Regions from separate parts of the Janthinobacterium sp. SUN026 genome, predicted to be linked through region 2. Evidence: predicted binding sites of a transcription regulator. Region 2 holds the regulator's gene; the other holds the start of a gene.
What was found. The regulator FliA, encoded in region 2, starts transcription of late flagellar genes. The targets are predictions, from matches to a motif close to CTAAAGTTTNNNNNNNNNNNGCCGNTA.
Positions count from the first base shown of each region.

Region 1: a site for FliA is predicted at 1,860-1,886, ahead of OX459_RS19850 (DUF5610 domain-containing protein). Genes of this name have one in related genera too.

Region 1 covers NZ_JAPQNU010000004.1:295,224-309,707, reverse strand. Annotated here, with positions in the region: gene pyrF (orotidine-5'-phosphate decarboxylase) at 1-193, shown strand, start outside; gene sbcB (exodeoxyribonuclease I) at 362-1,810, opposite strand; gene OX459_RS19850 (DUF5610 domain-containing protein) at 1,958-2,587, shown strand; gene OX459_RS19845 (GGDEF domain-containing protein) at 2,589-3,554, opposite strand; gene OX459_RS19840 (HPF/RaiA family ribosome-associated protein) at 3,813-4,190, opposite strand; gene OX459_RS19835 (DUF1345 domain-containing protein) at 4,415-5,080, opposite strand; gene OX459_RS19830 (MFS transporter) at 5,119-6,390, opposite strand; gene OX459_RS19825 (CDP-6-deoxy-delta-3,4-glucoseen reductase) at 6,462-7,487, opposite strand; gene OX459_RS19820 (SDR family oxidoreductase) at 7,500-8,417, shown strand; gene OX459_RS19815 (hypothetical protein) at 8,501-8,761, shown strand; gene OX459_RS19810 (hypothetical protein) at 8,997-9,221, shown strand; gene OX459_RS19805 (hypothetical protein) at 9,464-9,703, shown strand; gene OX459_RS19800 (hypothetical protein) at 9,791-10,507, opposite strand; gene OX459_RS19795 (CHASE domain-containing protein) at 10,696-12,555, opposite strand; gene OX459_RS19790 (glutamine--tRNA ligase/YqeY domain fusion protein) at 12,757-14,484, opposite strand, start outside.
Region 2 covers NZ_JAPQNU010000001.1:842,368-856,851, reverse strand. Annotated here, with positions in the region: gene flgA (flagellar basal body P-ring formation chaperone FlgA) at 1-334, shown strand, start outside; gene flgM (flagellar biosynthesis anti-sigma factor FlgM) at 446-754, shown strand; gene OX459_RS03900 (flagellar protein FlgN) at 763-1,230, shown strand; gene OX459_RS03895 (hypothetical protein) at 1,282-2,166, opposite strand; gene OX459_RS03890 (translation initiation factor Sui1) at 2,210-2,572, opposite strand; gene motD (flagellar motor protein MotD) at 2,637-3,419, opposite strand; gene OX459_RS03880 (flagellar motor protein) at 3,425-4,171, opposite strand; gene OX459_RS03875 (RNA polymerase sigma factor FliA) at 4,153-4,884, opposite strand; gene OX459_RS03870 (antiactivator of flagellar biosynthesis FleN protein) at 4,930-5,793, opposite strand; gene flhF (flagellar biosynthesis protein FlhF) at 5,786-7,114, opposite strand; gene flhA (flagellar biosynthesis protein FlhA) at 7,383-9,479, opposite strand; gene flhB (flagellar biosynthesis protein FlhB) at 9,476-10,669, opposite strand; gene OX459_RS03850 (fumarylacetoacetate hydrolase family protein) at 10,808-11,806, opposite strand; gene OX459_RS03845 (16S rRNA pseudouridine(516) synthase) at 11,894-12,604, opposite strand; gene OX459_RS03840 (hypothetical protein) at 12,861-13,238, shown strand; gene OX459_RS03835 (S49 family peptidase) at 13,613-14,484, opposite strand, start outside.

The sequences.
Region 1 (14,484 bases), on a different contig from region 2:
CCAGGGCGGCGACATCGCCGCCACCGTCGGCGCGGGCCAGACGGCGAACGGCATGGGCATGATGATCAGCTCCTCGCGCGCCATCATCTACGCCACGCCGCAAGCGGGCGAAGATTTCGCCGACGCGGCGCGCCGCGTGGCGATTGAAACGCGCGATGCCATCAACGCGCACCGCGCGTCTGATGGTGGCTGACATAAGCTACTGCGCGTCGCGATTTGCGGCCGGCGATGCTCACTGTGCTATAGCACAGTTGCGCTTCTCGGCCGCAACTCCCATCCGCTCGCTACGCTTCTGTCAGGCACCGTGATGACTGTTGTTTGTCATCCATAAAAAATGCCGGGCTAGCCCGGCATTTTGCATTTAGTCGCGTTGTGGTGCGACGATCTCCGCATAGTCGTACAGCTCGCCCAGAATTTCCTCGCCCCGCTCATCGACGGATTCCGACAGCACGTCGATTTCCGTAAACAGCATTTCGATGGTGCGGGCGCCGGCGTCGCCGTCGAACAGGCGGGCGGCGCGGTGCTGTTCCCAGCGCAGGCTTTCCGCTTCGCTCAGGGTTTGCGGGAAATTGCGGGCGCGGTAGCGGAACAGCAGTTCCTGCAGGCGTTCGTCGGCAAACGAAGGGCGGGCCGTGGCCAGCTTGGCCGGCGTGTCGCGGCGCAGCGATTCGAGCAGGCGGCGGTCATCGTTGCTGACGAAACCATTGTACAAATCTTCATCCACGTCCAGCGCGGCATTCGCGCCCGGGCGCTGGAACACTTCGGCCCAGACGGCATCCATGTTCGGCGCCGTGGCGGCGAATTGCGCGTTGACCCTCGCCGCGTCCAGATCGATGCCCCATTGCGCGGCCATGGCGGGCGACAAGGTCTTTAAATTGCCGACCAGCATGGGCGACTTGTTCAGGTGCACGCTTTTCACGGGCAGGCGCGTCATGCCTTCCGGCATGGCGTCCTTGCGCGTGAACAGGCGCGTGCGGATGGTGTCGGCGTCCAGGGTAAACAGTTCGCGCGGGTCGTAGGCGCAATCCCAGACGAGGATTTCATTTTTATTGCTCGGATGCGTGGCCAGCGGCCAGACGACGCCCAGGCAACCCCGTTCGGCGGGGAACATGCCCGACACGTGCAGGAAAGGCTGGCGCTCGCCGGCGGCCAGGTGCATGCCCATTTCGCTGGCGACCCTGTCCTTCTTGTGCAGGGCCAGGCAGAATTCGAACAGTTTCGGCTGTTTTTCCTTGATCAGGCGCGCCAGGGCGATGGTGGCGCGCACGTCGGACAGTGCATCATGCGCCGCTTCGTGGACCAGACCATTGGCCTTGCTCAAGTGTTCCAGTTTAAAACTGGTCTGGCCATCGTCGCGCTTCGGCCATTCGATGCCTTCCGGGCGCAGCGCGTGCGTCATGCGCACCACGTCGAGGATGTCCCAGCGGCCGCAATGGTTCTTCCATTCGCGCGCATACGGGTCGATCAGGTTGCGCCAGAACAGGAAACGCGTGACTTCATCGTCGAAACGGATGGTGTTGTAGCCCACGCCGATGGTGCCCGGCTCCGAAAAGGCCGCTTCGATGGTGGCGGCGAACTGGTGTTCGGGCACGCCCAGTTGCAGACACTGTTGCGGCGTGATGCCCGTGATCAGGCACGACTGCGGGTCGGGCAGGAAATCATTGGCAGGCTGACAATACAGCATGATGGGTTCGCCGATCTCGTTGAGGTCGGCATCCGTGCGGATGGCGGCGAACTGGGCCGGGCGGTCGCGGCGCGGCTGGGCGCCAAAGGTTTCGTAGTCGTGCCAAAGAAAGGTCTGGTTAGTCATTGATGGTCGTTGCTTGATTGGTTATCCGGGCCGCCAAAAGCGGCCGCTGCTACAGTTTTCTGAAAACCTGCCGATACTACACGAGAGGATGGTCATCATCGCGTTTCCCGCATGGTGGCATACATTGCCCGTTCAAGGAGGTCTATCGTGTCAATTCCCATCGCCGCAAGCGGCAATTCCACCCCTTCCGTGACTTCCGTCAGTACGGGCGTTGCCGGCAAGGACGATAAAGTCCAGCAAAAGGACGGCGTCAACGCTGAAATGAGCGTGAATGACCGCACCAAGCTGCAATTGAACGCTTCCATCATGCAGGCGTCGCTGAACGTGTCGATCGGTTCCGAGAACGAGCCGCTGGCGCTGCTGTACAAGACGGCCATCACCAACATCAATGAAGCGCTGAAGGGCCAGTACGGCGAGGACGCGATCCAGAACGCGGCTTCGCAGGATAACAGCCCCGAAGCGACGGCGAACCGCATTGTATCGCTGTCGACAGGGTTTTTTGATGCTTTCAAGAAACAAAATCCCGGCCTGGACGACGATACGGCCCTGACCAGGTTCATGGACACCATCAGCGGCGGCATGGAAAAAGGCTTCAAGGAAGCGCGCGACATCCTGGGCGGCTTGAAAGTGCTGAATGGCGACATCGCCGGCAATATCGACAAGACGTACGAGCTGGTGCAAAAGGGCTATGCCGACTTCATCGCCGCGCACAGCAGCAAGAAGGATGATGCTGCCAAGCCGGATGCTGGTAAGCCGGCCGACAGCAAGGCTGCCTGAACTACAGCATGACCCTGTTGCGGCCGCCAGCTTTCGCGCGGTAAAGGGCCGCGTCGGCCGCGGCGATCAGCGCATGGTCGTCCTGTTCGGCCGCCAGGCTGGCCACGCCGAAGGAACCCGTGATGTGCGGCAAGGCGCTGCGCATGTCGGCGAAGATGACGGCGAGCTGCATGCGCTCGCACAAGCGCTCGGCCACCCGCAAGGCCACGTGTTCGTTGGTATCGGGCAAGATCACCATCATTTCCTCACCACCGTAGCGCACGGCAAAATCCGTGGGCCGCAGGGCGGCGCCCAGCACTTGCGCGGCGATGCGCAGTGCCTGGTCGCCCGCCTGGTGGCCGTGCGTGTCGTTGAAGCGCTTGAAATGGTCGAGGTCTATCATCACCAGCGACAGCGGCGAGCCGCTGGCGTGGGCCGTGACGATCATGTTGGGCAGTAAATCCGTCAGCCAAGCGCGGTTGTACAAGCCCGTCAGGCTGTCGACCATCGACAGCTGGCGGTAGAATTCGCCCAGTTTCTGGCGCCGGCGCAGCAAGGCATTGGCGGCGCGGATGCGGAAGGACAGCAGCCGCAGCAGGTTGCGCGCCAGGCCGTTCGACTGTTCGATCAATTCCCAGACGATGGCCGCGTCGATCACCAGCAAATCGGTTTCTTCCAGGGCGGAAATGGCGGCCAGGTTGCTCGCTTCATCGAGCACCGATTGTTCGCCCACGCTTTCGCCGGGCAAGACCTTGCTGACGGTGCCGTCATCCATGCCCGTGTGGGTGTCGGCGGCCACGGCCAGCGAGCCGCGCAGGACGATGTACAGGCTGGCGCCTTGCGTGTCGGCAATGGCTTCGCCCGCTTCCAGGCGCATCACGGGGCAGGGCGCCAGCATGGCGGCCGTCTGGCTATCCGCCCCATCGCGAAATAGCTGTAAATCGCCGATGTTGCAGCCTGAAGCGCCGAAGTTGCCGATCTGTTCCACAATCACACTTTCAAAAAGCCGGCGCGCGAGCAGGGAGCCGGTAGCTTCATGATAGCGTAAAGCGGCCTTGGCTGTAACGCCAAAGGCTTGCTTGAGGTCACTTACTGTGAGAAATACGACAATTATTTCATTGCCGCGTCAATACGCAGGAATGCTTGCGGTTTTGTTATGGATGTTGCCGCGCGCGAAAGGCGGGCCGGATGTGCAAAGGCAGCCTTGAACGGCTGCCTTGGTCTCTGGAAATCCTGCGGGTGGGGATTACTCGGCGGTTTCTTCCGCTTCGGCCGTATCGATCACGGCATTCTTGCCGGTGGCGTGGCGCTTGCTGTCTTGCAGGCGGCCCAGGGCGCTATCGATGGCGCGTTTTAGTTTGTCGGTGGCGCCGGCAACGGATTGATGCACGGTGGCGTTCTGTTCGGTCACGGCGATCGGTTGATAGCCAGCAACGCGTGCTTCCATGACGCAGCGGATATCGTCGGCGCCGCCTTTCGGGCCATTCGTGTCGCTGATGTGGACTTCGATGCGGGTCAGGTTGTCGCGGAAGCGGTTCAGTGCGCTTTCAAGTACGGATTGCACATGTTCGTTCAGTCCAGCGGTGTTGGCGATGGTGCTGTCGGTATGAATATTGATTTGCATATGCTTACTCCTGTCAATTCAAAAAAAACCCATCTCAGGCGCCTTGCATGGCAGTGGTCAAACCCGCTGTCGGGGCGCGTCGGCGCCTGGTTCTTGCCTCATGCACTTGATCCCTGTGCATGACTTATCTTACTCCTCTTTCCAGGATTTCAAGAGGGTGCGCACGATTAAGATGAGCTTAACCCTTCAGCCAGGTCAAGTTTCCACTACGAAATTATTTACCCTCAACCATTGATGAGACCGGCCGCGATATTGATCGACAGCCCCAGCACGACCAGGTTGAAGAAAAAGCTCAGCACGGATTGTCCCAGCACGATTTGCCGCATCATGCGCGTCTGCACGGAAACGTCCGACGTTTGCACTGCGACGGCGATGGTGAAGGCGAAATACAGGAAATCCCAGTAGTCGGGGCTTTGCTCGTCGTCGGGAAACTTCAGGGGGCGCAGTGCGGGATCGGCCTGGTAGTACAGGTGGGCATAGTGAAAGCAGAACAGGGTGCCGACGAGGAACCAGGAGCCGACCAGGGTGAGGATCGTCAGGCCGTAATGCAGCGCGCGCTCGTCCGGCGCCATGTCTTTCATCGAGGACAGCTGCGAAACGATGGCTACCAGGCTCATCACGGATGCGACGGACAGGGCCGACAGGACGGTTGCCGCCCGCTCATCCTGGCGCGCCGCCATGGCTTTGACCTTGTGGTGGTTGGCGCGCATCATCATCCAGGCCATCGTCGCCAGGTAGAACCAGACGGCGACGTTCCACGCCGTCAGCAGGCGCGTCATCTGTTGCCAGGATGCGGGCAGCAGCAGGCCGGCCGCCACGCCGATGGCCGTGGCCATGCTCAGGTGGGGGCGGCTGCGGATGAAGCCGTGGAATGGAAGCGTGATTTTCATGGTGCGGGTTCGTCAGTGGGGATAGCGCATCTTAGACCTTATGCGCTTGTCGCGGTGGCCGTCCTGGCGGCCGCTTCCTTCTCGTGGTGGGGGAAGCGGTCCATGCGCGACAGCACGGGGAACAGCACGGCCCAGATACCCGTCACGGCCAGGGTGGCGGCGCCGCCGAAGAGCACGGCGCGCACGAGGCCGAACCAGCCGGCCGTCAAGCCCGATTCGAATTCGCCCAGCTCGTTCGAGGCGCCGATGAAGACGGCGTTCACGGCGCTGACCCGGCCGCGGATCTCGTCCGGCGTTTCGAACTGCACCAGCAAATGGCGGATGTAGACGCTGACCATGTCGCCTGCGCCCATCAGGAACAGCGCCGCCAGCGCCAGCGGGAAATAGCTGGTGCTGCCCAGCACCAGGGTGCCCAGGCCGAAGACGGCCACGCCGCCGAACATCCACGCGCCCACGCGGCGCGTGATGGGAAACATGGCCAGCGCGATCGAGCACAGGGCGGCGCCCGCGCCCGGCGCCGTGCGCAGCAAGCCCAGGCCGCTGGGTCCGGCATGCAGCACGTCATGCGCGAGCGCCGGCAGCAGGGCCGTGGCGCCGCCGAACAGCACGGCAAACAGGTCGAGCGAAATGGCGCCCAGCACGATGGGCTTCGACCAGACGAAACGCAAGCCTTCGAGCAGCGTATGCCAGCTGACGGGTTCGCGTTTCACCACTTGCGGCGCCGGCGTAGTGGCGCGCATCAGCAGGACGGACACGACCAGCAGCGCGGACGAGATCAGATACACGACCTTGGGGCCGAAGTAATACAGCAAGCCGCCCAAGGTGGGGCCCAGGATGATGGCCACGTGGGAACTGGACGAGCTGAGCGCGACGGCGCGGCTGAAGTGTTGCGTGGGCACCATGTTGACCAGCACGGCTTGCGTGGCCGGCATCATGAAGGCGCGCGCGCTGCCGAACAGCACCAGCACGGCAAACACGGGCCACACGATGGAAAGCCCGCTCAGGGTGAACGCCAGCAGGGCCAGCGCGCACGCCAGCTGCGCCGCCAGGCACCAGGCGATGATGTTGCGGCGGTTGTAGCGGTCGGCCACGTGGCCGGCCGGCAAGATGAGCACGAGGAAGGGCGCGAATTGCGCCAGGCCGATCAAGCCCAGGTCGAACAGGCTGCCCGTGATCTGGTACACCTGCCAGCCGATGGCCACGCTTTGCATCTGCACGGCCACCGTGCCCAGCACGCGGGCGGAAAGATAACAGGCGAAGTTGCGGTGACGCAGGATACTGAAGCCGTTGCCGGCAGAGGCGAGAGACATGAAATTTCCAGGAAACAGCGGGGTGGAGCGGCAGCGGATGCCGCGCCAGCAGCACCCCGCTGTCTGGATGCTTACTTGGCCAGGTCGGCTTCCGTGGTGAAGGCGTCCGCGTAAAACTCGTCGGCCGGCAATTGACACAATTGCACGAAATCGCGGTGGGCCGCATCGACCATCACGGGCGCGCCGCAGGCATACACCTGATACGCGGACATGTCCGGCAAGTCGGCGATGACGGCCTGGTGCACGAAGCCCGTGCGGCCTTGCCACGCGTCTTCCGGCAGGGCGTCCGACACGACGGGCACATAGGTGAACTGCGGCAAGTCGGCGGCCCACTGGCGGCACAGGGCGTCCATGTACAGGTCGTGCGGACGGCGGCCGCCCCAGTACAGGGTGATCGGGCGCGGCGACTGCTCGCTGATCATGTGCTCGACGATGGCTTTCAGCGGGGCAAAGCCCGTGCCCGAGGCCAGCAGTACGATGGGCTTGTCGGAATCTTCGCGCAGGAAGAAGGTGCCCATCGGGCCTTCGAAGCGCAGGATGTCGCGCTCCTTCATGCTGCCGAACACCTGGTCGGTGAACAGGCCGCCCGGCAGGTGGCGGATGTGCAGGGTCACGGGGCCGCCGTCGGCGGGCGCGCTGGCCATGCTGTAGCTGCGGCGTTTGTTGTCGCGCAACAGGATTTCGATATACTGTCCGGCGCGGTAGTTGAGGCGTTCGCTGGCCGGCAATTGCAGGGTCAGCACGACGACGTCGGGGGCGACTTTTTCGATGGTGGTCACGCGCGACGGCATTTTCTTGATCGGGTAGTCGCTGCTGCCCGCCACTTCGCGCGCTTCGATGACGAGGTCGGCGCCTGTGGTGGCGCAGCAGAACAGGGAAAAGCCGGCCGCTTCCTCTTCCGGCGTCAGGGCGCGCTGCTGGTGCGCCTTGTGCTGGACGGTGCCGCTGACTACTTTGCCCTTGCAGGAACCGCAGGCGCCATTTTTGCAGCCATACGGCAAGCCCACGCCGGCGCGTATCGCCGCCGCCAGCACGGTTTCGTCCGCTTCGCAGCTGAACTGGTGGCCGCTGGGCTGAACAGTAACTTGAAAAGTCATACAATCCTTGAGATGAAAAATATGTTAATGCACTCTTTGCGCAAGCCTTCAGGCTTGCCGCGCTTGCTGATCCTGGGCTGCGGCGACGTCGGCATGCGGTTGCTGCCCCTGCTGCGCGCGCGCTTTCGCGTCTTTGCCGTCACCAGCCAGCCGGCGCGCTGCGCGCAGTTGCGGGCGGCCGGTGCCGTGCCCATCGTGGCCAACCTCGACGAGCGCGCCAGCCTGAAACGGCTGGCGGGACTGGCGACGATGGTCGTGCACCTGGCGCCGCCCATGTCGTCTGGCTTGCTGGACCGGCGCACGCGCAATCTGGCCGCCATTTTACCCGAGCATGCACGCATGGTGTATGTGAGCACCAGCGGCGTGTATGGCGATTGCGCTGGCGCCTGGGTCGATGAGACGCGGCCGACGGCGCCGGCGAATGCGCGCGCGAAGCGGCGCGTGGACGCCGAACAGGTCTTGCGCGGCTGGGGCGCGCGCCGCGGCGCCAGCGTGGCCATCCTGCGCGTGCCGGGCATCTATGCGCAAGACCGCCTGCCGCTGAAGCGCTTGCGCGAAGGCACGCCAGCCCTGGAAGCCAGCGACGATGTGTACACCAACCATATCCATGCCGATGACCTGGCGCGCGTCATCGAGCGGGCTCTGTGGCGGGGCAAGCCGGGCCGCGTGTATCACGCCAGCGATGACAGCGAACTCAGGATGGCCGAGTATTTCGATGCCGTGGCCGATACGTTTGGCTTGCCGCGCCCGCCGCGCCTGCCGCGGGCCGAGCTGCGGCAAGTGGTCACGCCGATGCTGCTGTCGTTCATGTCCGAATCGCGCCGCCTGCACAATACCCGCCTCAAGCGCGAGCTGGGCGTGCGCCTGCGCTACGCGCGCGTGGCCGATGCCTTGCAGGCGATGGCAGCCGATGGCGCCGGCATCGGGTAAAATGGCCGGTTATCTGCGCACTTTGCTGGGCCGGCGCGCAGCGCGCCGTTCCCGCGCTGCGCCACTCACTTAAGGACTACAGCATGAGCACCCTCACTTACGAAGAATACCTGGACGAGGTCACCACCGTCCTGACGGAACTGTACGACCTCGACGACGAGGCCGCCATCAAGTTGGTCGTGGCGGCGCAGGACGCCGAATTTTTTGTCCCGCACGATGCGCATGAGGAAATGCGTACCGTCGAACAAGCCAAGAAAGATGCGGTCACCTTGTTCGAGCGCAAGCAGAATCGCCAGCAAACGCAGGAAAAGCAGCAGCAGCGCGTGCGCCAGCAAAAGAAATAAGAACGTGGGCCTGGCCGCCGGGGCCATGGCGCAGTACGGGTCTCGGCGCAACACCGGGGCCGTGACCTTTGACGCAGCGCAAACGCGTCATGGCGCGCTGGCGATATGGTGAGCAATGTCGTCACGCGTCTGGGCTCTTGTGGCGGGCTCTGCATAGCGTGACGCTGTTTCCCGTCAGCAGGAGCGAGCCATGCGAGCTACGAGTCACCCCAGCAAGGAACAGGTACGCGCTTACATGCGCCGTCGCGAACGTGCGCTGCAGCCGCCGCCGCCGCCCGATGAAATCCGCCGGCAACTGGCCTGGTGCCGCGTGGATGCCGTTCCGGGCACGTGCCCGCTTGCCACGCCGGCCGGCGTGGCCGCGCAAGGCTGGCATCTATCTGCCGAAATGGCGCGCCTGAGCACCCTCATGGCCATAGCTTGGCTCATGCATAGCGGTGTTGCTCATCGTAAAAATTGATGACTTGCAGCAAATTTTTCCAATTTGAGTTATCCTCTAGCACATTCCAAGTGCGTCAATTCTCTTCAATTATCACAATTTTGCGTTAAGTTACGCAAAAATCAACAATAGCGTGTATTATATTGTTTGCGGCGTAAAAGCCGCATAAGTGATGGCGCTTTTTAGTGTGTTTACCCTGAATTATTGCAGAAGAGACATTCGGTTTCTTTTTGCTCTAATACAACAAGTACGGATTTTCGATCATGTCTCTCAAACAAATTACCTCTTTGCCTACCTACAACCCGAATCGCGTCCTCGATGCGATCATCGACAAGCTGCAACTGAAAAACGATGCCGCCTTGTCGCGAGCCCTGGAAGTGGCGCCACCGGTCATCAGCAAGATTCGTCACAATACCTTGCCGATCGGCGCCACGATCCTCATCCGCATGCATGAAATCAGCGATTTCAGCATTCGTGAACTGCGCGAGTTGATGGCTGCCTAAGAGCGCCTGACAGACGGCAAACTGAGAGGTGCCGTCTGGGTACGTCAGGCTTGCCGCGTGCGGCAGCCACATCTGTTTTCCGCTTTTCTATTGCGGGTCGCGGTTCAGCACCGGACGATCGACATAGAAGCGCCCCATTTCCAGGCCAGTCGAGGACGACTTGACCACCGCTGCGGCCAGTGAGGCAGGGGCGCTGGAAAATGCGGTGTTGGCAGCCCCGGTCGCGCGGCCCGAATACGCCGTCGCCTGTACTGCCGCACTGGAAAACGCCGTTTGCACGGCCCGGCCCGAGTAAGCAGTCGCTTGCACCGCCGCACTGGAAAACGCCGTTTGCACGGCGCGGCCCGAGTAAGCCGTCTCCTGCACCGCACGTCCCGAATACGCTGCCTGTACGGCGCGCCCCGAATACGCCGTTTCAGCGCGGATATAATCTTCCCCGAACGTTTGTTCATACAACTGCTTCATGCGCTCGCCCACGCGATGGTGCGCCGCTTCGTCGTCCTCGCCGCGCAAGCCGATGTAGGGGAAGTGATGGAGGAAGTAGCCGAACACCTGTTCGCAGTCGGCCGCATATTTCAGGGTGTCGAGGATGTGGTAGTGCCAGAAGGTATCGACGTCCATCAGGGGCGCCGTCTCTTCTTGCGGAAACTGTTTCATCAGGATCAGGAAGCGGCGGTATTCGAATTCCACCGCGTTGGCCTTCTCCAGACTCCATCCTTCGCCTGACTCCCGGTGCATCAGTTTGACCTTGATCGCGTCCAAATTCAAATCGGCAATAGCCTTGAAACTGTCGTTCGTATCCATGAATGTCCTTTGGTAAAGAGCGTTGTGGGAAATACGGTGAAACAAGGGAAAGCGGCGGGTGTGTACTCCTGGCAAGTAGTCGAGGAATGCCTTGCCCATGGCGGGCAGGCGCTAAGTTGTTCTACATCAATATTGCATCTTATTACGAAATATGCAAGCTGAGCTTGATTCATGCGGGGGCGCGCCTGTCAGCCGCTGGCCCGGCTTTCTTCCTCGTAGGGAAACGCGGTGGCGTCCGCGCCCAGCGGCACGCTGACGTGCACGCTCATGCCGGCGCCGGGGCTGCTTTCGATGTAAAAAGTGCCACCCAGCAACTTGATGCGTTCCTCTATCCCCACCAGGCCAAACGAACCGAGCTTGTTGCGCCCGTCGATGGCCGCACCCACGCCGTTGTCGCTGACGCTCATCGACACCGTATCGCGGCACTTTTCCAGCTTGACTTGCACGCGGCTGGCATTCGCATGCTGGGAAATATTGCTGAGCGACTCTTGCAGGATGCGGAACAGGGCCGTCGCGCATTGGTCGCTGAGGCAAATGTCGTCATGGCTTTCGCTCACTTCGCAGGCGATGCCCGTGCGCTGGCGAAATTGCGCCACCTGCCATTCGACGGCCGCATTCACGCCCAGGTCCAGCACGGTAGGGCGCAAGTCGTTGATGATCTGCCGCACGCTCTTGATGGTGGCGTCGATCTGCTCCAGGGTCGAACGGGCGCGGGCATTCAGGCGCGGGTGGCGGCGCTGCGTGCGCGAGGCCAGCATGTCGGCGTCGATGCGCAGGACGAGCAGGTTCTGTCCCAGGTCGTCGTGAATTTCGCGCGCGATGCGCTTGCGCTCTTCTTCCTTGATCTGGTCGGCGTGCGCGGCCAGGCGGCGCAGTTTCTGGTGCGACAGCTGCAATCGGATCTGGCTGGCGCGCAACTCCTCCGTCATGCCCGTCGCCATCTGGATGGCGCGCCGGCGCGACGACGCCAGGGTGTGGAACAGCACGTACAGCAGCATGGTGCTGGCAAAGCCGATCAGCAGGGCCAGCCACGGCAGGAAGGCGTCGAAGCGCGAATACAGGTCGCTCTTGCGCACGCTGAACAGCGCTTGCCAGGCGCGGCCATTGTGCTCGATCAGCAGCGTGCTGCTCAGGTAGCGGCCCGAACTGCCGGGCTGCCACCATGGCGCATGCATGCCCGCCGCCGTGCTGTCGAAGATGGGGCGCATGTCGTGCGGCAATTGCAGCGGCACGTCCCGCTGTTGCAGCGCCTGCGGGCCGATATCGAACAGGGTCAGGCGGACGTTGCGTACCGGCATGTCGGCCAGCGCGCTGCGCATCATCGTCACCAGGTCGTAGCCGATGCCGACGGAGCCCTGGTAAGCGGCGCGCCTCTGCTCCACGGTATCGACGGGCATGCCGAAGCGGTACACGGGCAGGCGCATGGCCATGCCCGTCAGCTGGGGACGGCCGTCCATCGGCACGGGCACGCCGGAATTGCTGATGTGGCCGGAATCGCGCGACTGCGCCAGCGCTTCGGCGATTTGCGGGCGCGAGGCGATGTCGTAGCCATACTTTTCCGGGGCGCTGGCGATCGGCTCGATGTATACGAGCACGGAATACTGGGCGCGCGGGCCGGGCGGGTGGATGGCAAACGCCGGATAGCCGTCGCGCCCGGGCGGATAGTCGCGCCGCATGGCCGCTTCGTAAGCGGGGCGCTGCGTCTCGTCGAGTTCCTGGCTGTAATTGAGATTCATCACGCCCGGGTAGTTCTGTTGCAGGGCGATGTTAGCCACGTAGCGGTGGAATTGCTCGCGGCTCACGTGGTCGTTGGCCTGGAACAGGCTGGCCGTGCCGCGCAGCAGGTTGGCATACGACTTGGTGCGCGATTCGATGTTTTTCTGGGTGTTGCGCGCCAGATTGTTGAATTGTTCGCTGGCATCGCTTTCGATCGACAGCGAAGCGGCCATGTAGAACAGCAGGCCCACCATCGTCGACACGACAAAGCCGAACAGCCACAGCGGTCTTTTTTCAGCAGCTAAGGGGTGTTCGCCGGCAGTAGAAGACATCGCCATCCGCATCAGGAAGAGGAATCGGGTGCCGCCTGTGTGGTGGTGGCTGTACTCAGTTGCACAAGGACTATCGAAATTGCAAATTGCTCAATAGCTGCCTAATATACAAAACTATCGTGAATATAGTCAACAGGCAATATTTCTCTTTGAAACGAAAAAAAACCGCCGCAGCGGTTTTTTTCGTGTGCCGTCGAGCCCTTATTTGGCGGGCTGCCAGCTGTCTTTCAGGGTGACGATGCGGTTGAAGACGGGCTTGCCAGGCTGGCTGTCTACCCGGTCGGCCGCAAAATAGCCGTGACGCTCGAACTGGAAGCGCTGTTCCGGCTGGGCCAGTTCCGCGCCCGGTTCCAGCCACGCTTGCACGACTTCCTTGGCCAGCGGATTCAAGGCCAGCTTGAAGTCCTTGCCGCCCGCGTCCGGCTGCGGGTCCGTAAACAGGCGGTCGTACAGGCGCACTTCGGCGGGAATGGCCGTCGGCGCGCTGACCCAGTGCATATTGCCCTTGACCTTGTAATTGGCGCTGCCTTCCGTGCCCGACTTGCTGTCCGGGAAGTAGGTGCAATGCACGGCGATGACCTTGCCGTCCGCATCCTTGTCGTAGCCCGTGCACTCGATCACGTAGCCGTAGCGCAAACGCACCTTGCTGCCCGGCTTGTCGTCGATCGGCGGATACAGGCGGAAATAGCCCTTGTTCGGCACTTCCATGAAGTCGTCTTCCTCGATCCACAGCTCGCGCGAGATGGGGAAGGTGCGCAAGCCGCGCTCCGGGAAGTGCGGGTGCACGGGCGCCGTGCATTCCACGCTGTCGTTTTCAGGGAAATTGTCGATGATCAGTTTCAACGGACGCAGCACGGCCACCGAACGGGGCGCCTTCGGATCCAGGTCTTCGCGCAAACAGCCTTCGAGCACGCTGTAGTCGATCCAGCCGTCGGATTTCGTCACGCCCGTGCGTTCGCACATCAGTTGAATCGCTTCCGGCGTGTAGCCGCGGCGGCGCATGCCCACCAGGGTCGGCATGCGCGGGTCGTCCCAGCCGTCGACGATTTTTTCTTCCACCAGTTGGCGCAGCTTGCGCTTGCTGGTGACGATGTAGGTCAGGTTCAGGCGCGAGAATTCGAACTGGTGCGGCACCGGTTGCCGGAAGAAGCCGCCGGCCGACAGGGTTTCCAGCAGCCAGTCGTAGAATGGGCGGTGGTCCTGGAATTCCAGGGTGCAGATCGAATGCGTGATGTTTTCCAGCGCGTCCGAGATCGGGTGCGTGTAGTCGTACATCGGATAGATGCACCAGGCGTCGCCCGTGCGGTGGTGGTGCGCATGGCGGATGCGGTAGATGGCCGGGTCGCGCAAGTTCATGTTCGGCGAACTCATGGCATCTTCGCTCATCTTCGCGCGCAGAATGTGTTCGCCATCCTTGAACTGGCCCGCCTTCATGGCGCGGAACAGGGCCAGCGATTCGTCGCGCGGACGGTCGCGGAACGGCGAATTCTTGCCGGCCTGGCCGAAATTGCCCCGGTTGGCGGCCATGTCTTCGGCGCTCTGGCTGTCGACATAGGCAAAGCCGGCCGTGATCAGGTATTCGGCCATCGCGTACAGCTGGTCGAAATAGTCGCTCGCGTAGTGCAGGTGGCTCTGGCCATCGGCATGCTTCGGTTCCCAGTCAAAGCCCAGCCATTTCACGCTGTCCATGATGGTGTCGACGTATTCCTGCTCTTCCTTTGCCGGGTTGGTGTCGTCGAAACGCAGGTTGCACTGGCCGGCGTAATCGCGCGCCAGGCCGAAGTTGACGCAGATCGACTTGGCGTGGCCCACGTGCAGGTAGCCGTTCGGCTCCGGCGGGAAACGCGTGATCACCTGGGGCAGGCCGGGACGCACATGGGCGCCGGCAGCCAGGTCGGCTTCGATGATGTTACGCAAGAAATTGGGCGC
Region 2 (14,484 bases):
CATCGACGCCAGCCAGCTGGTGACGATGCAGGGCGACCTGGCCGCATTGCCGGCAGGCATCGCCACCGACATGGCCCAGGTCGTGGGCGCCAGCACGAATATTTCCTTGCCGCCAGGCACACCGATGCGCCTCGACACCCTGCGCCGCAAGCCGGTGGTCATGCAAGGCCAACTGGTGCGCGTCGTTTCGAGTGGTAACGGTTTCCAGGTGGCATCAGAAGGACGCGCCATCGGCAGCGCCGGCGATGGCCAGACGGTGCAGGTACGCACGCAGAGCGGCCAGCAGATCAGCGGCGTGGCGCGGGCTGGCGGCCTGGTGGAGGTGGCGTTTTAAACACGGATGGACAGCGATATTGTGGTCTGGCGCACTAAAGTTTCGGCAAAAGGTGCCGATAATGACACATATCCCGGAGTTTTTTGACTTCGACCAGACGAGGATCACGCTGTGAAAATTACCGACAACACCATTAAAAGCAATCCCGGCCTGCCGGTGGCGCCCGCGAGTACCTCCGGCGCCCGGAATGCCGAGAAAGCCCAGGCAACACCGACAACGTCGGACAATGTACGCCTGTCGCCGCAAGGACAGGCATTAGCGGCCAGTGCAACTGCCGGCAGCGGCGCCGTGTTCGACACGAAGAAAGTCGAACGCATCAAGCTCGCGATCGCCGACGGCCAGTTCCAGGTCAACTCAGAAAAAGTGGCGGACGGTCTCCTCGACACAGTCAAGGACTTGCTGCACTCACGAAATAGATAGGTTCCCTCATGCAATCAGTGACTCCGTTTTCCAGCCTGCGCGACGAGCAACAGCTCATGACCACATTGCTGGCATTGATGAAAGAAGAACAGCGGCATCTGGTTGCGGCTGACATCGATGCAATCACGGAGCTCACCGCACGCAAGACGGCACTGGTAGGACAATTGAGCCAGCTGGCGGCGCAACGCCACCAGGCGCTGGCGGCAGCCGGTTTCACGGCGGCCGAAGCGGGCATGGAAGACTGGCTGGTCGGCGCCAATGAAGCCGACGCGGCGCCCCTGTGGAAAGCCCTGCTCGAGACGACGCGCGAAGCCAAGGAGCAAAACCGCCTGAACAGTCTGCTCGTCAACAAGCACATGCTGCACACGCAAGGCGCCCTGAACGCCATGCGCCCCCCGGCCCAGAGCGGCAATTTCTACGGCCCCAGCGGCCAACCGACGACGAACACGGCCAGCCGGCGCGTCGTCATCGGCTGATTTCCCCCTAGTTAACAGCAATCCGCCGGCAAGGCGCAGCCGCCTTGCCCTTCAACCGTGCGCGGCACGTCCCGCGTGCTGGCGGTATTTCGCCACGATGGCTTGCGCCTTGGCGCTGGCGGCCGCCTGCTGCTCCGGCGTCAGTTCCGCCTGCAGCCAGTGCCAGTATTCGTCCTGGTAGGGATTGGTGACGCCGGGCGCGAGGATATCGTCGTAGACCTGGCGCAGCGCCAGCAGGTAGCCATACGCTTGCGGCGCATCCTTGCGCACCACGTCGCCATCGCGCAGGTAGGCCATCATCAGGGTAGCCACGCTGGTCAATTCCGCCTCGTCCGCCTGCGCCGTCAGCTGGGCGATGGCTTGCCGCTTCCACGCCTGCACCAGCGGATCGTCGGGACGGTTGCGCAGCGCGCTGCGGTCGCCGAACGGCCCTTCCGACAGGAAGATGGTCGCCGCGCCGGGCACGCCCGCCCTGGCGGCAGTCGCCAGGTAGCCGAGGCGGTCCTCGCGCTGGCGCTGCGTCAGGCCCGCGCACAGCTGCTGCTGCGCGGCTTTTTCCTGCGCCGTCATCTCGCGCCCCAGCTCGAATTCCATCCCCGGCAAGCGCCCTTCCTGCTGGAAGACGATGCAATCGTCGAGCAGATTGTAGGCCGCATACGCGTCTTCCGGCTTGCCGCTGGCCGCCAGACGTTCGAGCTGCTGCGCCAGGGTGACGGGCATCGGCGCGGCATCGGCGACCGGGCTGGCATCGATATTCAGATACGATTCCAGGCTGCGTCCCGCCGGCGCGCCAGGGGCGGAGGCGACAGCGTCCGGCGCGCCGCCGTCGGGAGCGGGCCAGTACGCGAGCGCCAGCGCTGCCGCGATGGCGGCGGCGATGGCCATGCCGGTGAATTTGACGTTCATGGTGAGGAAGCGCGTGGATGGGAAACGCACGTTACCACAGGCGCGCGGCGGCGGGCCGCACGCCTCCGCACGCTCAGCCGCCGGCCTTTTTCGGCTGGTGGCCCAGCTTGGCCAGCGCGGCCAGGATGGCGTCGACATGGTCGCCCTGCACTTCGATCACGCCATCCTTGACGGTGCCGCCCGAGCCGCACTGCGTGCGCAACTGCTTGCCCAGCAGGGCCAGCGCGATGGCGTCCAGCGGCAAGCCCTTGACCACGGTGACGCTCTTGCCGCCACGGCCCTTGGTCTGGCGCGAGACGCGCACCACGCCATCGCCCGCAGGCGCGGCCTTCGCTTGCGCCTTGCACGCGCACTGCGCCAGCGGCTGGCGGCAGGCGGGACACATGCGGCCCGTTTCAGTGGAATAGACGAGACCGCCCAGGGAGCTGCTTTTCATGAGGAAACGATAAAAGAGGAAGAAAGCGCGATTGTACCAAGCGGCAGCCCGCAGTTGACGAGCGTCAATTGGCCGGCGCAGGCGCCACGGGCGCCGTCGGCACTTCCGTCACCGTTTCGGGGATGCCCGACAAAATCGTCACGGCGACCCGGCGGTTGCGCGCGCGCCCTTCCGGCGTGGCGTTCGGCGCCACGGGGATATTGTCGGCGTGGCCCACGGCCGTCAGGCGCGACGCCTTGACGCCGCTGGCGATGAACAGGCGCACCACGGCGCTGGCCCGCGCGGCCGACAATTCCCAGTTCGAGGCAAAGGTCGAATTGCTGATCGGCTGCACATCCGTATGCCCTTCCACCTGCACGTCGTGCGTGTCGTCCTTGAGCAGCACGGCCACGGCGCGCAAGGCCTGGTCCGATTCCGCCGTCAAGCCCGCCGCGCCCGGGTCGAACAGCACGCTGGCATTGATTTCCACGCTCACGCCGCGGCTCGTCTGCGTGACCCGCACCTTGCCTTCCTTGACCAGCGGCGCCAGGGTCGACGTCAGGTCCTGCGCCAGGCGCGTCATGTGTTCGCGCTCGCGGCGGATGGCTTCCGTGCGGCGTTTCAGGGCGGGGTTCGGCAACGGGATCGCCTGCGGCGCTTCCATGATGATGGGCGGCGCGCCCTTTTCCAGGCTGAAGGCCTGGCCGATGGCATTCTGGAAGACGCGGTATTTGCCTTCGTTGACTTGCGAAATCGCATACATGACGACGAAGAAGGCGAACAGCAGGGTGATGAAGTCGGCGTACGAGATCAGCCAGCGGTCCTGGTTGTCCGGTTCCTCGTCATACTTCCTGCGCGCGCGCCGCATCATGGTCAATGCTCGTGCAAGAGGCTGGACACGCGCTCTTCGATGATGCGCGTGTGGTCGCCCGTGGCGATGTCGTACAGCACGGCGGCCGTGATTTCATATTGCACCACGCGGCGCGAAACGATGGCCTTGAGTTTATTGGCCACCGGCAGGAACAGCAGATTGGCCAGGCCCACGCCATAGATGGTCGAGACGAACGCCACGGCGATGCCGCCGCCCAGCTTGCTGGGGTCGGTGAGGTTTTCCATCACATGGATCAGGCCCAGCACGGCGCCCAGGATGCCGATGGTGGGCGAATAGCCGGCCGCCGATTCCCACACCTTGACGGCCTGGCGCTCGGCCATTTCGTAGGCGGAGATTTCCACGTCGAGCAGCTGGCGCAGCTTGTCGGGCGCGATGCCGTCGACGATCATGCGCAAACCCTTGGCGTTGAAGCGGTCGGCCGTGTTTTCCATCAGGCGCTCGAGCGCCAGCGGGCCGTCGCGGCGCGCCGTCAGGCTCCATTGCCCGATGTCGCGCGCCAGCGCGGCGCGCGTGTCGGACGGCGGCAGGAAGACCCAGCGCAGCATTTCCAGGCCGCGGACAAAAGTGCGCAGCCGCGTCTGCAGCAGCACGGCGCCGAAGGTGCCGACGATGACGATGGCAAAGGCGGCCGGCTGCAGCAGGGAGGCCATCTTGCCGCCTTCCAGTGCCTGGCCGACCAGCAGGCCGGCCAGCGCCAGCGCCAGCCCGATTACGCTGGACCAGTCCACGCCAGCTCCCTCAAGGTTGCGCGCAGGCGCGCGACGGCCTGGGTATGCAGCTGCGAGACGCGCGATTCGGATACGCCCATCACCGCGCCGATCTCCTTCAGGTTCAGCTCTTCTTCGTAATACAGGCCCATGAGTATTTTCTCGCGTGGCGGCAGCGCGTCGATGGCATCGATCACGGATTGCCGGAAATCGGTATCGAGCAGGGAGCGCAAGGGGTCGCTGTCCTCGTCCACGCAGTGGCGGTCGAGGAAGCTGTCATTGCCGTCCGGGTCATGAAAGTCTTCGTAGTACACGAGCTGGTGGCCGCCGCCGTCGCCCAGCATTTCCTGGTAGTCGGCCAGCGACATTTTCAGCAGCTTCGCCACTTCCGACTCCGTCGGCGGATGGCCGAGGCGCTGCTGCAGGGTGCTCATCGCCTCTTCGATCTTGCGCATGTTCTGGCGCATGCTGCGCGGCAGCCAGTCGCTGGTGCGCAATTCGTCGAGCATGGCGCCGCGGATGCGCAGCACGGCATACGTCTCGAACTGCGCGCCATGCGTCTCTTCATAGCGCGTAATGGCATCGAGCAGGCCGATCATGCCGGCCTGGATCAGGTCATCGACCTCGACCGAAGGCGGCAATTTCGCCTTCATATGGTGCGCCAGACGCTTCACCAGCGGAATGTGCTCCGTCAGCAAATAGTCCTTGTTCGATTTCCCTTTGACCGTGTACATAGGCTGCTTATTGTTTTCTCATCTTATCTGGTGCTGCGGTTCGATTCAGGCGCTGAACTGGTGCGGGCTCCCCGTCTGGTACAAGGTGCCGCCAAGCACCGGCGCCGCCGAACGGGCCAGCCGCTCGGCCAGTCCGCGAAACGCCACCGACGCTCCCGCCAGCGGAAACGCGTCGACCACGCTGCGGCCCAGCCGCGCCGCGCGGTGCAGATACTCGTCGGCAGGCACGGAACCCATCGAAGTCAGCTTCACGGCCAGGTAGCGGCTCGCCGCCTGCGCCATATTATCGTATACCACTTTTGCTTCGGATTCGGAAGCGCCGGTGACGAGAATGCCGAACGGACGGCGTCCCAGTTCCTGGCTCAGGCGCTTGATCAGGCAGTACGCCGCCTTGATCGAGGTGGCGCTGGTCGAGACTTGCACGACGATATCCGACGATGCCATCAGCGGCACGGGGAAGCAGGCCCCCTCGTCCGCCACGACGCCGTCGACCAGCACGATGCCGCTCTGGCGCGCCAGCACGTCGAACGTCTTTCCCAGGCGGCGCAGTTCATCCTCGCCCGCATAGTCCATGCTGTCCATCAAATGGTTGCGCGCGCCCAGGCTGGCCACGCCGAAGCCTTGCGGCACCTGGTGGATGACCTGGTTCAAACCGCACTGCTGGCGCGCCACGTCGCGCAGGCTGGCGCCGTGCGCCAGTCCCAGGCGCGATGCCACGCCATCGCTGCCGCCGCTGGCGTCGAGCAGCAGCACGTCATTGCCGCCGTAGACGAGCGACGCGCCCAGGTTGACCAGCATGGCGCCCTTGTCGTCCTGCGGCGTGGCCGAGAGGAACGTCATGACGCGCGGCTGCGGGCCGGCCAGCATGCGGCGCAAGCCTTCGGCCTGGTCGAAATCGAAATTAGCCAAGGTGCACCCCGCGCGCTTCATTGTTGCGGGCAGCCGCCTGCGCCATCAGCAGCGGCAGTTCGGCGTCGGAAAACTGCGTGGCCGCCGCATCGCGCTTGAGCTTGAAGGCACGGTCGATCAGGTAGCCGCGGTCGGCCAGGTACAGATCTTCCGGCACGCGTTGGCCGTTCGACACATAAAACAGGTTCAGCTTCTGGCGAATCACCACGTCGAGCACATTGCCGATCGAGGCCGCTTCATCGAGCTTGGTCATGATGCAGCCGGCCAGGCCGCTGCCCTGATACGCGCGCACCACTTCGTTCAACGTTTCCTGCGTGGCCGTCGAGTTCAGGCACAGCAGGCGTTTCACGTCGGCGCCGGCGCCCGACAGCATGGCCACCTGTTCCGTCACCATCTGGTCGCGCTGGCTCACGCCCACCGTATCGATCAGCACCGTGTGCTTGTTCTTCAATTCCTTCAGGGCGATGCGCAAGTCCGCCTCGTCCTTCACCGAATGCACCATCACGCCGAGGATCTTGCCGTAGATGCGCAGCTGTTCGTGCGCGCCGATACGGTAGGCATCCGTGGTGATCAGGGCCAGCTTTTCCGGGCCGTGGCGCATCACGCAGCGGGCCGCCAGCTTGGCCGTGCTGGTGGTCTTGCCGACGCCCGTCGGGCCCACCAGGGCAAACACGCCGCCCTGCTCCAGCATGGCATCTTCATTGGCCACAGTATTCAGGTTACGGCTCAGGACCGTCTTGATCCAGCGCATGCTTTGCGCGCCATCGAGGCCGGCCGGCAGCTTGTCGATCAGGTAGCGCGCCAGGCTGGCCGAGAAGCCGGCCGCCAGCATTTCGCGCAGCACGACGGCTTTTTGCGGCTCGCGCTGCTGCGTCGAACCCCACGAGATTTCCGCCAACTGGGTTTCCATCATGCCGCGCATGGCGCGGATTTCATTCATCATGCCGCTCATTTCGGCGGCGGCGTTTTCCTTGACGTGCGCCAGCGCGCTGGCCATCATCTGCTGCATGCGGGCCATGTCCACTGGCTCGGAGGCAGCCTGGCGCGGCGCGGCAGGACGTGGCGCGGCCGGGCGCTGGGCCGGGGCGGCCGGACGCTGCGGCGTGGCGAACTGGGTCTGCAACTGGGGACGGGGCTGGGCCATTTCGGACGCGGCCGGCGGCGACGCCAGCGAAGCGGCGTCGTCATTGGCCAGCGCGAGGATTTCCACCACACCATCGGCCTGGCGGTTCGACAGGATCACGGCATCGGGGCCCAGCGCTTCGCGCACCTTGCGCAGCGCATCGCGCGACGAGGCGCCCGTAAATTTCTTCACATTCATGACCGGCCTCCCAGGGCGGGGGTGGCGCAATATTGGCTGAACTGTGTGACCATCGTCGACTCCTGTTGCTTGAGTGCTGTCTTCCACATGGACACAGATCACCCGGACAGTTTCCATTATTAGCGATGCTTGCAGGAAATGATCGAAGGAACAGGACGGGAAAGTACCCGTTATTCAGTTTGCCGAGAGGAAATTGATGTTTATTTGACCAAAAGCAAGCACCGGGCGTCCGTCCCGCAGGAACCGACCCCGATGCCGCTCATCACAACTACTGCGCGCCCACCAGCGCCGTGACGCGGATGGTCTTGGTTTCCGGCACTTCCGCATGCGACAGCACTTTGAGCTGCGGCAAGGCGCGGCGCAGGAAACGCGACAGCAAGGCGCGCAGCGGCGCCGGCACCAGCAGCACGGGCGTCAGGCCCAGCGCTTCCTGTTGCTGGGCAGCCAGGCCCGCCTGGTGCGCGATGGTGTCGGCCAGGCCCGGCTCGATGCCGGCGCCGTCGCCGCCATTGCCCATCGCCTGCATCAGCAGCCGCTCCAGGCGGCTGTCCAGGGTCATCACGGACAGTTCGGCCGAGCCGGGGAACAATTGCTGCACGATGGCGCGACCCAGGGCCACGCGCACCAGCGCCGTCAGGTCGTTCGGGTCTTGCGTGCTGATCGTATGCTCGGCCAGGGTTTCGATGATGGTGCGCATGTCGCGGATGTGCACGCCCTCGGCCAGCAGGTTCTGCAGCACCTTTTGCAAGGTCGACAGGGACAGCATCTTCGGCACCAGGTCTTCCACCAGGCGCGGCGACTCCTTGCCCAGGTGGTCGAGCAGCGATTGCACTTCCGCGCGGCCCAGCAGCTCGGAAGCGTGCGAAGTGATCAGGTGATTCAGGTGCGTGGCCACCACCGTCCCCGCGTCGACCACCGTATAGCCCATCGATTGGGCCTGGTCGCGCAGGCTGGCGTCGATCCAGGTGGCGGGCAGGCCGAAGGCGGGGTCGTTCGTGGCCAGGCCCGGCAAGGTGCCGCTGGCCATGCCGGGATTAATCGCCAGGAACTGGCCGTTGAACGCTTCGCCCACGCCCACTTCCACGCCCTTGAGGGTGATGCGGTAGGCGGACGGCTTCAATTCCAGGTTGTCGCGGATATGCACGGGCGGCGCCAGGAAACCCACTTCCTGGGCAAATTTCTTGCGGATACCCTTGATGCGTTTGAGCAATTCCCCGCCCTGCGTCTTGTCGACCAGGGGGATCAAACGGTAGCCCACTTCCAAGCCCAGGGTATCGACGGGCATGATGTCTTGCCAGCTGGCTTCTTCCTGCTCGGGCGCCACGGTTGCTTGCGGCACTTCGGCCGGCTTTTCGGCCGCCTCTTTTGCCTGCGTGCGCTTCTTGCTGATCAGATAGGCGGAGCCGGCCAGCAGCGAGGCCAGCAGGATGAAGACCATGTTCGGCATGCCGGGAATCAAACCCATGCCGCCGATGATGCCGGCGGTAATATATAACACTTGCGGTTTCGCAAACAATTGCCCCACCAGCTGGGTGCCGATGTCCTGTTCGCTGGCCACGCGCGAGACGACGATACCGGCCGCCGTGGAAATGATCAGCGAAGGAATCTGCGCCACCAGGCCGTCACCGATGGCCAGCAAGGTGTAGTTCTTGAGCGCATCGGCAAAGCCCATGTCGTGCTGCAGCAAGCCCACCAGCAAGCCGCCGACGATATTGATGACGGTGACCATGATGCCGGCGATGGCGTCGCCGCGCACGTATTTACTGGCGCCGTCCATGGCGCCGTAGAATTCCGCTTCCTGCGCCACTTCCGTGCGGCGGCGGCGCGCTTCGTCTTCGCCGATCAGGCCGGCGTTCAGGTCGGCATCGATGGCCATCTGTTTACCCGGCATGGCGTCCAGCGCGAAACGGGCGCCCACCTCGGCGATACGGCCCGCACCCTTGGTCACCACCGTAAAGTTGATGATCGTCAAAATGATAAACACGACGATACCGACCGTGTAGTTGCCGCCGATCAAGAAGTGACCGAATGCCTCGATCACTTTACCGGCCGCGTCGGCGCCCGTATGGCCTTCCGTCAACACCACGCGCGTGGACGCCACGTTCAGCGACAGGCGCAGCATGGTCGACACGAGCAGGATGGTCGGGAACGCCATGAAGTCGAGCGGCTTGACCGTGTACAGCGCCGTCAGCAGCACGATGATGGACAGCGCGATATTAAAACTGAAGAAGATGTCGAGGATGAAGGCCGGCAGCGGCAGCACCATCATCGCCAGCAGCATGATGATGATGACAGGCGCGGCGATGCCCTTGCTGGCGTTGCCTCCCATTCCACTGAGCCAGGCTGGCATTCTCAGGCCGTTCATGGTGTACTTCCTTTATTCTTGTCTTCTGCGCCGGCTGCGGGCGGTGTCTGTGAGGCGGGATTCTGCGGGTCGAGCTCGGGCGGCACGTCGAGTTTCTTCGGCTTGTCGGGACGCTCGCCCTGACCCTTGCCATAGCTGCGCAGCTGGAACACGTAGGCCAGCACTTCGGCCACGGCGCCATACAGCGCCTCGGGAATCTCGTCGCCGATGTCCGTGTGCTTGTACAGCGCGCGCGCCAGGGCCGGCGCTTCCAGGATGGCGACCTTGTGTTCGCCGGCCAGTTCGCGGATCTTCGCCGCCACCTCGTCGACGCCCTTGGCCACCACCTGCGGCGCGCCGCGCGAATTCTCGCCATACTTCAAGGCCACCGCGTAGTGGGTAGGGTTGGTCACCACCACGTCGGCCGTCGGCACGTCAGCCATCATGCGGCGGCGCGACATTTCATGCTGCATCTGGCGGATCTTCGCCTTGATCTGCGGATTGCCGTCCGATTCCTTCGATTCTTGCTTGACTTCCTGCAAGGACATTTTCATCTTGTTGGCGTAATGCCACATCTGGTACGGACCGTCGATGGCGGCGATCAGGCCCAGCGCGCCGACGATCAGCAGGAAAGCCGTGATCAGCAAACTGATCAGATGGGCCGAACCGGCGCGCAGGGATTCCACCGACAAGCCCAGCACGGCGTCCTTTTGATGCTGCATCACCATCCAGGCGACGACGCCAACGACGAGGGTCTTGGCGATGGCCTTGAGCAATTCCACCAGCGCATTCTTCGAAAACATATTGCCCAGGCCGCGAATCGGGTTGAGCTTGCCAAAATTGGGGGTAAACGCCTTGGAACTGAACAGCCAGCCGCCCACCAGCACGGGCGAAGCCAGGGCGACGAGCATGATGGCCAGCGCGTACGGCAGGCACGTCAGCAATACCGAGCCCACGTCGTAGCCGATGCGCAACATCATCGCGTCGGGATTGAGTATCTGTTGCCGGTCCAGGGTCAGCCCGGACACCATGACGGCCGTCAACCGCCGCACGATGGCGTCGCCGGCAAACCACAGGCAGCAGCCGGACGCCATCAACACAGTGAACGTTGCCACTTCGCGCGATCGCGGAACGTCGCCTTCCTCACGCGCCTGCTCGAGGCGCTTCGGTGACGCGGCTTCGGTCTTTTCTGCGTCGCTGTCTTCCGACATCAATCAACTCCGGTGAAGTCCTGCAGCCTGGCTAGGCGCAATACGGACTGGGCATGTGGCATTATCGAGTCAAGTGCCTGTTTACCATCGGCGGAACAGGAGGACAAATGCCCTGTATTTCCTTTACTCCCAGTAACCTTAGCGGGACTTGCGCGCCTCGGCCTGTTTCACGGTCTGCTCAATGGCGCCAAACAGGGACTTGCCGTCATCGCCCAGCATTTCCAGGCGGACCACGTCGCCGAACAGCAAATACGGCGTGCTGGCGACGCCATCGGCGATCATCTCCTGGCTACGTCGCTCAACGATGCTGGAAAATCCCTTCTTGACTTCCTTGTTGGCGACCCCGCCCGCGCTCACCACGCTGCCGGCGCGCGCGTTGCGCGTCTGGCACAGGTGGGCGAGCAATTGCGGGTAATTGAACGCCATGTCGGCGCCCGCATGGGGCTGGCCCGTCAATTTGCCGTTCAGGCTGCAGCGCAGCGCGTAATGCACCTTGCCGCCGCGCCAGGCGTCACCCAGCTCGTCGGGCGTGATGGCGACAGGGGAGCACGCCATGGCCGGTTTCGCCTGCAGGAAACCATAACCACTCGCCTGCTCGTCCGGCGCCAGGTTGCGCAGGGTGATGTCGTTGACCAGCATCAACAGCTTGATGTTCAGGTGCGCCTGGTCGGGTGTCGACCCCATGGCCACGTCGTCCGTGATGGCGGCGATGCCCGCTTCGTAGTCGATGCCCCACTGCTCGTGCGCCAGCACGATCTCGTCCTGGGCGCCCAGGAAATCGTCGCTGGCGCCCTGGTACAGGCGCGGCGCATCGCGCAGATTGGCGGGCGCCTCGCTGCCCGCCGCCTTGCAGGCCCGCTCGATCTGCTGCAGGTAGGCTGCGCCAGCCACGCGCAAGCTGCTGCGCGGCAAGGGCGCCATGCAGTTGGCGGGATCGAATTCGAAGGCGCGATGGCCGCGGCCGCTATTGATGGTCTGGTACAGCAAATCGAGCTGGGGCGCGATGAAACTCCAGTCGTCGAGCGCCTTTTGCAGGGTCGAGGCGATGCCATCGGCCAGATGGGCCGTTTTCAGGTCGCGCGAGACGACAGCCAGCTGGCCGTCGCGCGTGCCATCCTTCAGGGTAGCTAATTTCATGTGCGGGAAACTTCGTCAAATGCAGGCAATGGAGACTAAAGACGCCAAAAAGCCGGGATATCCCCGGCTTTGACGGTCAGGAAGGGGCTAGGCCAGGAGCGCGATCTGCTCGGGCGTGAGGTAGCACCACTCGCCTTCGGCGATGCCCAGCGATTCCAGGGGCAGGCTGCCGATGGCGGAACGGTGCAGCGCGCTGCAATGGTTGCCGGCGGCGGCCAGCATGCGCTTGACCTGGTGGTACTTGCCTTGCTCGAGCACGATTTCCAGCTGGTGCTCGCCGCGCTTGACGCAGACGAGGGCCGCCAGCGGGGCTGGCTCGTCGTGCAATTGCACGCCGGCCAGCAGCAGGGCCACCAGCTCATCCGTCACGGGCTCTTGCGTGGTGGCCTGGTAAATCTTCGGAACGTGGCGCTTCGGCGACGATTGTGCATGGATAAACGGGCCATCGTCGGACATCAGCAGCATGCCGGTCGTATCGTGGTCGAGCCGGCCGACGGGCTGGACTTCGCGCCAGGTGAATTGTTCCGGCAACAGGGTCAGCACGCCAGGATGATGACTGGGCTTGCGCGAGCATTCGAAGTTGGCGGGCTTGTTCAGCGCCAGGTACAGGTGCGCGCGGTACACCCACTCTTCTTCGAACACGTGCAGCACCAGGCCTTCGGTCTCGACGGTGGTGCGGTAATTGGTCTGGGTGACGCCATCGATGACGACATCGCCATCCTCGATGAGGGAACGACAATATTTACGGGTGCCAAAACCCTGCGATTGCAGGATGCGGTCTAGGGATAATTTACTCATGGGCGTGACTTTACCAGAAGCGGCTGGCAGCGTGAAGCGGCGGCGCCTGGCGTCCGCGCGGCGGCCCAGGCGGCACGAAACCATGGTGCACGCAGAAATACCAAAAAGAACAAGGTGAGATTTGGCGAGAAATGGTTGATTCCTTTGAGAAATATCAAGCGCTCGGAATATCGCGTTGATAGACTGAAACTTCGTTAGGAATCCGCCTAACGAGGTTTAGGAATAATAACTAGGCAACGACTGACAAGGACATCGTATGGAGCATACCGATACCATCGCCTTACAAGGCAACATCGCCGACATGCGCCTGCGCATCGCCGCAGAACAGGCGGCCATGCACAAGGTCAGACTCGGCGTGGCGCGCTGGAGCACCGCCCCTGCGCCGCAGGATGCGGACGCGCCGCCATCGCCGGCAAGCCAGAAGCGCTGGCATGCCGAGGCGCAATGTCATTTCATGTGCTGGCTGGAACTGGGCGGTTTTGCGCACGCGGATGCGCAGGCCGACAACGCGACCGCGACCGTCATGGCGGACATGCCGTCCGACATCGGCAGCAACGTTGACGCCAGTGCAACAGCAGCCAGGGAAACCAGCGCCGCTCCCCTGCCCGTGCACTGCAACGGCTGCGCCGTCTGAGCGCGGCCCATCCGACCAGCCATGCCACGCCCTCGCATGCCTGCCTTGCCAGCACGCTCAACCTCCTCCGGCGACACCGGACCATCGAACATGAACGACGCACAAAAGGAAACGGCGGCATTGCGCCGCCGTTCCCAAGCCCCATCGGGACTTTAGTGAGGAATGTAAATTCACTCAAAACCACATCTGCGATGCGGCGAGTAGTTCCAAGACCTGCCAATCAAGTTAGTACTGACAACATAGTTGATATATCGCCCCTCCTTGAAAAGAACTACGCTTTCACTATAGCCCAAGCAGCCCTATTTTCAAGCCAATTTACCACCTTATTGAAAATCATTCTCGACTGGCTTGCCTGCCCGCCAAGAGTGATGTCCTCAGCGCAACGCCGGTTGCGACTGCTGCACGGCCGCCTTCATGGCGCCCGCACCCATGGCGGCGCCAAACTTCTTCAGCACCCGTTCCGGCAAGCCTTCATGCTGCGTGTAGTCGACGATGTCTTCCGCCTTGACGACGTCGCGCGCCACGCTGTCGACCGTGCCGAAATCGTCGGCCAGTCCCATTTCCACGGCTTTCGCGCCCGTCCAGTACAGGCCGGAGAAGGTATCGGCCGTTTCCTTCAGGCGCTTGCCCCGCCCCGCGCGCACCACGTCGATGAATTGCTGGTGGATTTCATTGAGCATGCCTTGCGCATACGCCTTGTGTTTTTCCGTCAGGGGGCTGAACGGGTCCATGAAGCCCTTGTTCTCGCCCGCCGTCAGCAGGCGGCGCTCGACGCCCACCTTTTCCATCACGCCCGTAAAGCCGAAGCCATCCATCAGCACGCCGATGGAACCGACCACGCTGGCCTTGTTGACGTAGATGCGGTCGGCGGCGGCGGCGATGTAATAGCCGCCCGAGGCGCACATTTCATCGACCACCACATATAAAGGCTTGTCCGGATAGCCTTTGCGCAGGCGCTGCATCTCGTCGACGATCATGCCGGCCTGCACGGGACTGCCGCCCGGACTATTAATATGCAGCACCACGGCCACGGAACCGGCATCGGAAAACGCCTTGTCCAGCGCGGGGATGACGACGGCGGCCGAGCCGCTGCCTTCGGACTCGATGGCGCCGCTGATGTCGATCAGGGCCGTGTGGCGGCCCAGGGTTTCGCTGTCGTCGGCCGTGTTGTAGTCATAAAACACCCACAGGGCGAACAGCACGATCAGCAAGCCGAAGACCTTGAAAAAGATGCTCCAGCGGCGGT